Regions from separate parts of the uncultured Citricoccus sp. genome, predicted to be linked through region 1. Evidence: riboswitches for the same ligand, from Rfam matches in the RefSeq annotation. Region 1 holds a riboswitch; each other region holds the start of a gene.
The links. Region 1 has a riboswitch for glycine ahead of Q0283_RS04955 (hypothetical protein). Riboswitches for the same ligand answer to the same signal wherever they lie in the genome.
Positions count from the first base shown of each region.

Region 1 (3,271 bases):
CCCGGTGCCGCGGAACGAGGACCAGATCATCGACGCACCCAGCCAGAGCATGTACGCCGCCCCGGTGATCGTCAGCACGCGGTAGGCGAGCTCTGAGGCCGCGAGCAGGGCGGAGACCCCGACGGCGGCGGCGATGCCCCACACCACGGCCCCGGTGGCGACCCCGGTGGCGGTGGCCCACGCGTAGGGGCGGGACCGGGTCAGCGAGGACCGCAGCACCAGGGCGGTGTCCAGTCCGGGCACCAGGGTCAGCAGGCCGGCCACCACGGTGAAGGCGAGCAGGGCGTCCAGGATCGTCACCGATCCAGTGTAGTCAGGGAGGGTCGCCGGACCGGAGGAGATCAGGTGGTCCCCGGCCCCCCGTCCCGGCCCTTCCCGGGGCCCAGCCCGCGGGGAGGGCAGCGCCTCGTTCCTGTCTGCCGGACGCCCCCGGTGGGATACTGGTGCCGCATGACCCGCCACCGGTGGGTGGGCATCCCCGCCCTGGCGAGCCGGCCGTCCAGCACATCCCAGTGACTCCGGAGAACCCGTCATGAGCCAGACAGCAAGCCAACCCGGTGCCGACCGCGACCTGAAGTCCAGGCACCGCACCATGTGGGCCTCGGGTGACTACCCGGGCATGGTCGAGACGTGGTTGCTCCCCCTCGGGCCGAGACTCGTCGAGGCAGCCCGCGTCACCTCCGGCCAGCGCGTCCTGGACGTCGGTGCCGGCACGGGCAACGCGTCCCTGCCGGCAGCGGCCACGGGGGCGAGGGTCACCGCCGTCGACCTCACTCCCGAGCTGCTGGACGCAGGGCGGCTGCGCGCCGAGGCGCAGGGGTTCGACCTGGAGTGGGTGGAGGCCGACGCCGAGCACCTGCCCTTCGAGGACGCCTCCTTCGACGTGGTGATGTCCTCGATCGGCGTGATGTTCGCCCCCCACCACCAGGAGGCCGCCGACGAGCTCGTGCGCGTGTGCCGGCCCGGCGGGACGATCGCCCTGCTGAGCTGGACGCCCGAGGGCGTGGTGGGCGGGCTCTTCCGCACCATGAAGCCCTTCGCCCCGGCGCCCCCGCCCGGAGTGCAGCCGGCGCCGCTGTGGGGCACCGAGGAGCACCAGCGCGCCCTGCTGGGTGATCGGGTGGCGGTGGACTCCGCCAGCCGGGGCACCCTCGAGGTCACCGCCTTCGGCACGCCGCGCGAATTCGCCGAGCATTTCAAGGCGTCCTACGGCCCCACGATCACCGTCCGCAGGAACGCCGAGGGCGAGGGCCGTGCCGAGGAATTCGACCAGGCGTTCCAGGCCTTCTTCGACGAGGCGAACGTGGGGACCGAGGACCGGGCGCGCTTCGAGATCGAGTACCTGCTGACGGTGGCCACCCGGAGGTAACCGAGGCCGGCCTACCCCGGGACGGTGACGTTCCGGATGGTCATCTCGACGGTGTCGAAGGTGAGGTCGAGCATGGCCTCGAGCTGTTCGCGGACTCCGACGACCACCTCCGTGGTGCGGGTGACGTCCGCGTGGGGGGACAGGAAGCACTCGATCCACAGCCGCGGTGCGCGCCGGGGGCCGTCGATGCGGACGAGGGCGTCCTCGACGTCCCGGTGCGTCATCAGTCCGGTGGCCGCGGCCTGGGCGATCTTGGCGCACCGTTGCTCCGCCGCGGCGCCGGGGCCGGTGGGGCGGCCGGCCGGGGAGGCCTCACCGCCCGGGGTGAGACCGGGCCATGCACGTGCATTCGTCATCCGGGGAACTCCTGGGGTCTGCGATCGTTCTCGCGTCGTCTGTAGGTTCCTCCCCGATCTGTTGCGCGGCCTGAGAGTTTCCATCCCACCCGGGCGGGGCGGGACTTGCTCCTTCGGCGAGCACGGCGAAGACCGCGCTACTTTCCAGATGTGCCTCGGTGCGGCGGTGCGGGGGCCTGAGAGTTTCCCGGGAGGAATTGCTCCTACGGCGCCCGACCGGTGGTGCCGGACGGGACTCTCCCGCCACACCTCAACGGCAACGGCTATTCTGCTGTGATTGCGATCACAGTGTAGTCAGGCATTTGATTTGTATACAAAATATGCCGTGAATCTCGTCACACGGGGTCATCCGGGCCGTTGCCGGGAACGCCGGGTGGTCGGGGGCCCTTCCAGTGCCACGACCGGCGCGCCTACGCTGGGGGCGACCCACAGCCCATCCCAGGGAGGGGACGTGCCGGAATTCCAGGACAGATACGACGCCGGTGCCCAGCTCGCAGCGCGGCTCGCCCCGCGCTGGGCCGGGCACGCCGACGTCGTGGTGCTGGGCCTGCCCCGCGGCGGGGTGCCGGTCGCGGAAGTGGTGGCCCGGGAACTGCGCGCACCGCTGGACGTGATCATGGTCCGCAAGCTGGGGGTGCCCTCCTACCCGGAGCTCGCGATGGGTGCCATCGGTGAGCAGGGCGTCCGGCTCCAGGACGAGGGCACCATCCGGCACTTCGGGGTCACGCAGGAGCAAGTGGCGCTGGTCGAACGCCGCGAGCAGCAGACCCTGGACCGCCGGGCGCGGCTCTTCCGTGCCGGCCGGGAGCCGCTGGACCTCACGGGCAAGACCGCGATGATCGTCGACGACGGCATCGCCACGGGCTCCACCGCCCGGGTGGCCTGCAGAGTGGCCCGGGCCCTCGGGGCGGCGCGCGTGGTGCTGGCCGTGCCGGTTGCCTCGCGGACCACCGTGGACTCGATGCTCATGAGCCGCGAGGCCGACGAGATCGAGGTACTGGCCACCCCCCGGGGCTTCCGGGCCGTCGGGGCCCACTACCGGGACTTCGCCGCCGTCGACGACGAGACGGTCGCGGCGATCCTGTCCCGCGGTAGCTGAACCCCGGCCCGTCGCGACCGGGTGTTCCCGGACGCGACGGCCCTCCCTACTGTGGGACGAGGAGAGGGCGCCAGCGACCCCTGCGGCGCCGACGGAAGGACCATCCATGCGCATCGTCATCACGCAGAACATGACCCTGGACGGGCGGATCGAGATGCTCGACGACTGGTTCGACCCCGCCGACCAGGACCCGGAACTGGTCGGGGAGATGCGGCGCCAGACGGCCGGCGAGGACGTGCTGCTGCTGGGCCGGCAGACCTTCGAGGACCTCCGCGGCTACTGGCCGCACCGGGCGGATGACACCACCGGAGTGGCCGAGGCCCTGGACCGGGCGGACAAGCGCGTGGTCTCCGCCACCCTGACCGACCCGCAGTGGGAGAACACGACCGTCATCGGCGGCGACCCCCTCCAGGCCGTCCGGGAGCTGCGGCGGCAGGACGGCCGTGA
Region 1 is NZ_CALMQR010000054.1:39,261-42,531, forward strand. It holds gene Q0283_RS04945 (LysE family translocator) at 1-300, opposite strand, end outside; gene Q0283_RS04950 (class I SAM-dependent methyltransferase) at 533-1,369, shown strand; gene Q0283_RS04955 (hypothetical protein) at 1,381-1,725, opposite strand; glycine riboswitch at 1,880-1,978, opposite strand; gene Q0283_RS04960 (phosphoribosyltransferase) at 2,177-2,824, shown strand; gene Q0283_RS04965 (dihydrofolate reductase family protein) at 2,931-3,271, shown strand, end outside.

Region 2 (3,271 bases), on a different contig from region 1:
AGCACGGTCTTGCCCTCGGCGTGGGCCTTGTTGGTCCGGCGCATCAACAGCACGGCCTCGGCCACCGCGGAGGCCTCGTCCAGCAGGGAGGCGTTGGCAACCGGCAGTGCGGTCAGGTCCGCGACCATGGTCTGGAAGTTCAGCAGGGCCTCGAGCCGGCCCTGGGAGATCTCCGGCTGGTAGGGGGTATAGGCGGTGTACCAGGCCGGATTCTCCAGGACGTTGCGCAGGATCACCGGCGGGGTGAGGGTGTCGTAGAAACCCTGGCCGATCATCTGGGTCTTGAGGACGTTCTTGGAGGCCATCTGCCGCAGGTCCGCCAGGACCTGGGCCTCAGAACGGGGCTCGGGCAATTCCAGCCGATCCTGTTGGCGGATGTCCACCGGCACCGCCGTGTCCACCAACTCGTCGAGGCTGTCGTACCCCAGGGTGCGCAACATCTGGGTCGCTGCCTGCGGGCCGGGACCGATGTGACGTTCGGCGAAGGAGTGGTCGCTGAGCTCAGCGGCGGTGGGGCGGGCTGGGGTGATCGTCATGAGAGGAACTCCAGAGGTCTGCGCGGTCTCCCGCGGTGTCTATGGGTTCCTCCCCGATCTGTTGCACAGCCTGAGAGTTTCCGTCCCACCCGGACGGGGTGGGACTTGCTCCTTCGGCGAGCACGGAGAACTCCGCACTACTTTCCAGATGCGCCTCGGTGCGGCGGTACGGGGGCCTGAGAGTTTCCCGGGGAGGAAATTGCTCCTACGGCGCCCGACCACGAATGCTGGACGGGACTCTCCCGCCGCACGTGAACGGCCAGACTATGTGATTGCAGTCACAGCGTATACGTACTTTCTGCCGAGTGCAACGGCACTCGCATTCACGTCATCCTGGGTCACACAGGTCCTCCTCGCCGCGGTCCTGCTGCGGATGCCCCTGTCTCACCGCCCCCGCAGCCGCCGGGCCGTGCGGAGCAGGATTCGGTGCGGAAATTCGAAAATCCATTGTGCGCCGAGGTGACTGTCACCTAGGATGTGAGGGCTGTCACAGTCGAATGGCCGTTGACGTGCGGCGGGAGAGCCCCGACCAGAACACCGGTCGGGCACCGTAGGAGCAATTCCTCCCCAGGAAACTCTCAGGTCCCCGGACCGCCGCACCGAGGCATCTCTGGAAAGTAGCGCGGAGTTCTCCGTGCTCGCCGACGGAGCAAGTCCCACCCCCTCCGGGTGGGGCGAAACTCTCAGGCCGTGCAACAGAGGGGGAGGAACCCACGGACGACGCGGCACACCGCGCAACTTACTGGAGTTCCTCAATGACCCTCACCCCAGCACGCCCCGTGAGCACTACCGAGCAGTCCCCGCATCTGGAGCGGGCCCTGTCCAACCGGCACATCCAGCTGATCGCCATCGGCGGAGCCATCGGCACCGGCCTGTTCATGGGCTCGGGGAAGACCATCTCGGTGGCCGGGCCCTCGGTGATCTTCGTCTACATGATCATCGGCTTCATGCTGTTCTTCGTCATGCGCGCCATGGGTGAGGTACTGCTGAGCAACACGGACTACAAGAGCTTCTCCGACTTCGCCGGTGACCTTCTCGGGCCCTGGGCGTCGTTCTTCACCGGGTGGACGTACTGGTTCTGCTGGGTGGTCACCGGCATCGCCGACGTCGTGGCGATCGCCCACTACGTGTCCTTCTGGTGGGGGGACCTGCCGCTCTGGATCCCCGCGGTGGCCTGCATCGTCCTCCTGGTCGGGCTGAACCTGCCCTCCGTCAAGGCGTTCGGCGAGACCGAGTTCTGGTTCGCGCTGATCAAGATCGTGGCCATCCTGGCGTTGATCGTCGTGGGTCTGGGCATGATCATCACCGGCTTCGAGTCCGACGGCACCCGGGCGGCGTTCTCCAACCTGTGGACCGAGGGCGGGATGTTCCCCACCGGCTTCATGGGCTTCGTCGCCGGGTTCCAGATCGCCGTCTTCGCCTTCGTCGGCATCGAGCTGGTCGGCACCACCGCGGCCGAGGCCAAGGATCCGGAGAAGAACCTGCCCCGGGCGATCAACTCCATCCCGGTGCGCATCCTGCTGTTCTATGTGGGTGCGCTGATCATCCTGATGGCCGTGAAGCCCTGGACCGCCTACAGCGCGGATGAGTCACCGTTCGTGGGCATGTTCGCCCTGGCCGGGCTGGTCGGCGCGGCCGGGGTCGTGAACTTCATCGTCCTGACCTCCGCCACCTCCTCGGCCAACTCCGGGATCTATTCCACCTCGCGCATGATCTACGGCCTGGCCACGGAGGGCGACGCCCCCAAGGCCTTCGGCCGGCTGTCCTCCCGGAAGGTCCCGAAGAACGCGCTGCTGTTCTCCTGCATGTTCCTGCTCGCCGGCGTCGCACTGCTCTATGCCGAGGGCAGCGTGGCCGAGGCCTTCACCCTGGTCACCACCGTCTCGGCCCTGTGCTTCATGTTCGTGTGGTCCATCATCCTCGTCAGCTATCTCGTCTACCGCCGTCGCCGCCCGCAACTGCACGCCGTGAGCGCGTTCAAGATGCCCGGCGGTACGTTCATGCCCTACGTGGTGCTGGCCTTCTTCGGGTTCATCATCTGGGCGATGACCACCCAGGCCGACACCCGGGCTGCCCTGCTCGTCACCCCGGTGTGGTTCCTGGTCCTGGGCCTCGGTTACCTGAAGCTGCGCCGCAACCCCGAGCACGCCGCCCTGCGCGCCCTCCACGAGGCCAAGGTCCGCCAGGAGCTCGAGGACCGGGACGTCCACGCTCAGGATCCGGCCCTCGCCCCCTGAACCGTCTGTCCCGCCACCGAGATCTCGCCATCCCGTCCGTCCCCCCCAGGCCGCCACCTCGGCGGGCTGGGTGGGACGGACAGCGGTACCCACCGGCCCGGGCGGAGAGTGCCGTCCCCACGAGGCCGGTGTGGGGTGAGGGCGAAGACCTCCAGACGATGCGCGGACGCGCAGACCGGTACCTGCGCCGAGGAGCAGAACCACCCTCCGCGGTGCCTCCACCGTCCGGGGGCGCATCGGGGGACCGTCGGCATAGCGCCGGCGATGACGGCGGGGTAGGTTGCTGGCATGACGGCGCATCAGCCTTATGAGACGCTGCGTGTGCATGACGGTGTTGAGGTGCGCCGGTACCCCGAGCACGTCCTGGCAGAGACGACCGTCGAGGCAGGCTTCGAGGATGCCGGCAACCGCGCCTTCCGCATCCTGTTCGGTTATATCAGCGGAACGAACCAGGCCGAGCAGAAGGTGGCGATGACGGCGCCGGTGCTCCAGGACGCC
Region 2 is NZ_CALMQR010000160.1:1,615-4,885, forward strand. It holds partial or broken gene gcvP (aminomethyl-transferring glycine dehydrogenase) at 1-536, opposite strand, end outside; glycine riboswitch at 691-791, opposite strand; glycine riboswitch at 1,042-1,140, shown strand; gene cycA (D-serine/D-alanine/glycine transporter) at 1,292-2,773, shown strand; gene Q0283_RS17390 (heme-binding protein) at 3,062-3,271, shown strand, end outside.
Region 2: linked by a shared signal. The riboswitch ahead of cycA (D-serine/D-alanine/glycine transporter) and the one ahead of Q0283_RS04955 (hypothetical protein) in region 1 are both predicted to bind glycine.

Region 3 (3,271 bases), on a different contig from region 1:
CTGGGCTCCCTGCAGCAGCTGGCCATCGTGACCGGCATCTTCGTGGCGCTGCTGTCCGACGCCCTCTTCGCGAACCTGGCCGGGGGCGCGGCCGAGACGCTGTGGTGGGGACTGGAGGCCTGGCGCTGGATGTTCATGGCCGAGGCCGTGCCGGCGGTGCTCTACGGGGCGTTCGCGTTCCGCCTGCCCGAGTCACCCCGGTACCTGGTCGCCCGCGGTGACCTCGACCGTGCGGCCCAGGTCCTGTACGACTTCACCGGCATCGAACGGGTCAACCTCAAGATCGAGCAGATCAAGGACACCCTGGAGTCCGAGCGGCGGGAGTCCCTGCGCGACCTGCGCGGACCGGCGATGGGCCTGAGGCCGATCGTGTGGATCGGCATCGTCCTGTCCGTGTTCCAGCAGTTCGTGGGCATCAACGTGATCTTCTACTACTCGACCACGCTGTGGCGCTCCGTGGGCTTCGGGGAGTCCGACGCCCTGACGATCACGGTGATCACGTCGGTGACGAACATCGTGGTGACGATCGTGGCCATCCTGCTGGTGGACCGGGTGGGGCGGCGCCCCATGCTGCTCGTCGGGTCCCTGGGCATGGCGGCCTCACTGGGCCTGATGGCGGTGGCCTTCTCCTTCGCGCAGGTCGTCCAGGCCGCCGACGGCACCACGGCCGCAGAGCTGGGCCAGCCGTGGTCCACGGTGGCCCTGATCTCGGCCAACGCCTTCGTGGTCTTCTTCGGTGCCACGTGGGGGCCCCTGGTGTGGGTCCTGCTGGGGGAGATGTTCCCGAACCGGATTCGCGCCGGGGCGCTCGCCGTGGCCGCGGCGGCCCAGTGGGCCGCGAACTTCGCGGTCTCCACCACGTTCCCGTGGCTGGCCGAGATCGGGCTGACCGTGGCCTACGGGCTCTATGCGGTGATGGCGGTACTGTCCTTCCTCTTCGTCTGGCGCTTCGTCCCGGAGACGAAGGGCCGCGAGCTCGAGGACATGCAGGACACCGGCATCGTCCGGAAGTCCCGCAGGAGCACACCCGCGCGGTGAGGACCCGGCCGCGATTTCACGCACCCGTGTGAGGTGCATTACAGTTGTCTCCCGGAATCAGCCACTGAGCGGTCCGGGAGAGATCCCGCACCACCTAAGATGCGCGACGCCGAAGGAGCAAGCCCTCCCCGGGAATCTCTCAGGCCCCCGTACCGGATCGCTGGGCACCTCTGGAAAGCGTCGCCACACCCACGCGCGACCACCGACGGGGCAAGCGGCCGACCGGCTCCGGGCCGGCACGACGCGAAACTCTCAGGTCCATGGACAGAGCGGGGAGGACACGAGGGGACCACCGTCCCACGTCCACCTGAGGAGAACCCATGGAACCCAGCCGCCCCACCGGGCCCGTCGCCGTCGGGACCGAGGCCGGACCAGCCGGCCACGCCCCCGCCGCAGCCCCGACCCTCGAGAGCCCGGCACCCGGCCGTCCGGACGGCACGGCCGCCGCGCCGGGCTGGAACCGCTTCGACTCGAGCTGGACGATCGGCCTGTTCGGTACCGCCGTGGGCGCCGGCGTCCTGTTCCTGCCGATCAATGCCGGCCTGGGCGGGATGTGGCCGCTGATCATCGCCACGCTGATCATCGGGCCGATGACCTACTTCTCCCACCGGGCGCTGTCCCGCATGGTGGTCGCCTCGCCCCGGGCCGACCGTGACATCACCGGCGTGGTGCGGGACTACTTCGGCGAGGCCGCCGGACGCCTGGTCACCATCCTGTACTTCCTGGCGATCTTCCCGATCGTGCTCATCTACGGCGTCGGCATCACCAACACCGTGGACAGCCTCATGGTCAACCAGCTGGGCATGGACCCGTGGCCGCGCTGGTTGCTCTCCGGGGTGCTCGTGCTGCTGATGTCCGCCGTGATGGTGGCCGGCCAGCGCGTCATGCTGATCGTCACCCAGTGGCTGGTCTACCCGCTGATCGCGGTCCTGTTCTCCGTCACCCTGCTGCTCATCCCGTCCTGGTCCTTCGAGGGCTTCGGGGCCGTGCCCGCCGCCGGCGACTTCGCGATGTCCCTGTGGCTGATGATCCCCGTGCTGGTCTTCGCGTTCAACCACTCCCCGGCGATCTCGCAGTTCTCGGTGTCCCTGCGCCAGCGCTACGGGGCGGGCTCGGTGCAGAAGGCCTCCTCCGTCCTGCGCGTCACCTCCATCCTGCTGGTGGTCTTCACCATGGGCTTCGTCTGGTCCTGCGTGCTGGCCCTCGGCCCCGAGGGGTTGCAGGCCGCCAAGGACGCCAACCTGCCGGTGCTCTCCCACCTGGCCAACGTCATGGGCCTGCCGATCATCGCCTGGCTCGGGCCGGCGGTGGCTGTCACGGCCATCGGCTCGTCCTTCTTCGGCCACTGGCTCGGGGCGTTCGAGGGCGCGCAGGGCATCATGCGCGGGATGGTGGACCCGCAGTCCCGGCGCTTCTCCGACCGCGGACTGCGGATCGGGATCAGCGTGTTCCTCATCGCCAGCACCTGGATCGCCGGCGTGCTCAACCCGAGCATCCTGGGACTCATCGAATCACTGGCCGGGCCGGTCATCGCGGCCGTGCTCTACCTGATGCCGATGTACGCCATCCGGAAGGTCCCCGCCCTGGCGCCGTTCCGGGGCGCGATCTCGAACGTCTTCGTGGTCATCGCCGGCATCGTGGCGGTCGGGGGCATCCTGCTCAGCCTGTTCGGCTGACCGGGCCCGCCGCCGTCGGGTCACCGGTAAGGGCACCGTGCTGCGGGTGAGTAGACCCGTACTCCGGCTACACTCTTCGGGGCGCGGATGCGCCATCACGCCGCCCGCGCCACCGAAGAGGTCGTCCCCGCTGTGCTGTTGAATCCCGTCGTCGTGTCCGTGCTCGTGCTCGCCGCGCTGAGCCTGGCCCGCGTGAACGTCATCGTCGCCCTGCTCATCGCCACGCTCGTCGCGGGACTGCTCGCGGGGCTGACCCCCGATGAGACGGTGACCATCCTCGTCGACGGGCTCGGCGGCCAGGGGGAGACCGCCCTGAGCTATATCCTGCTCGGCATCCTGTCGGTCATGGTCGCCCGCTCCGGGATCACCGGGAAGCTGATCCGCCGGATCCTGCCGCTGATCTCCGGCCGGCGGGCGATGACCCTCTTCGGGATCGCCGGACTCGCCTGCCTGTCGCAGAACATCGTCCCGGTCCACATCGCCTTCATCCCGATCCTCATCCCGCCGCTGCTGAGCGTGTTCAACCGGATGAGGATGGACCGCCGGGCCGTCGCCAC
Region 3 is NZ_CALMQR010000004.1:2,965-6,235, forward strand. It holds gene Q0283_RS00105 (sugar porter family MFS transporter) at 1-1,038, shown strand, start outside; glycine riboswitch at 1,103-1,203, shown strand; gene Q0283_RS00110 (amino acid permease) at 1,359-2,714, shown strand; gene Q0283_RS00115 (Na+/H+ antiporter family protein) at 2,802-3,271, shown strand, end outside.
Region 3: linked by a shared signal. The riboswitch ahead of Q0283_RS00110 (amino acid permease) and the one ahead of Q0283_RS04955 (hypothetical protein) in region 1 are both predicted to bind glycine.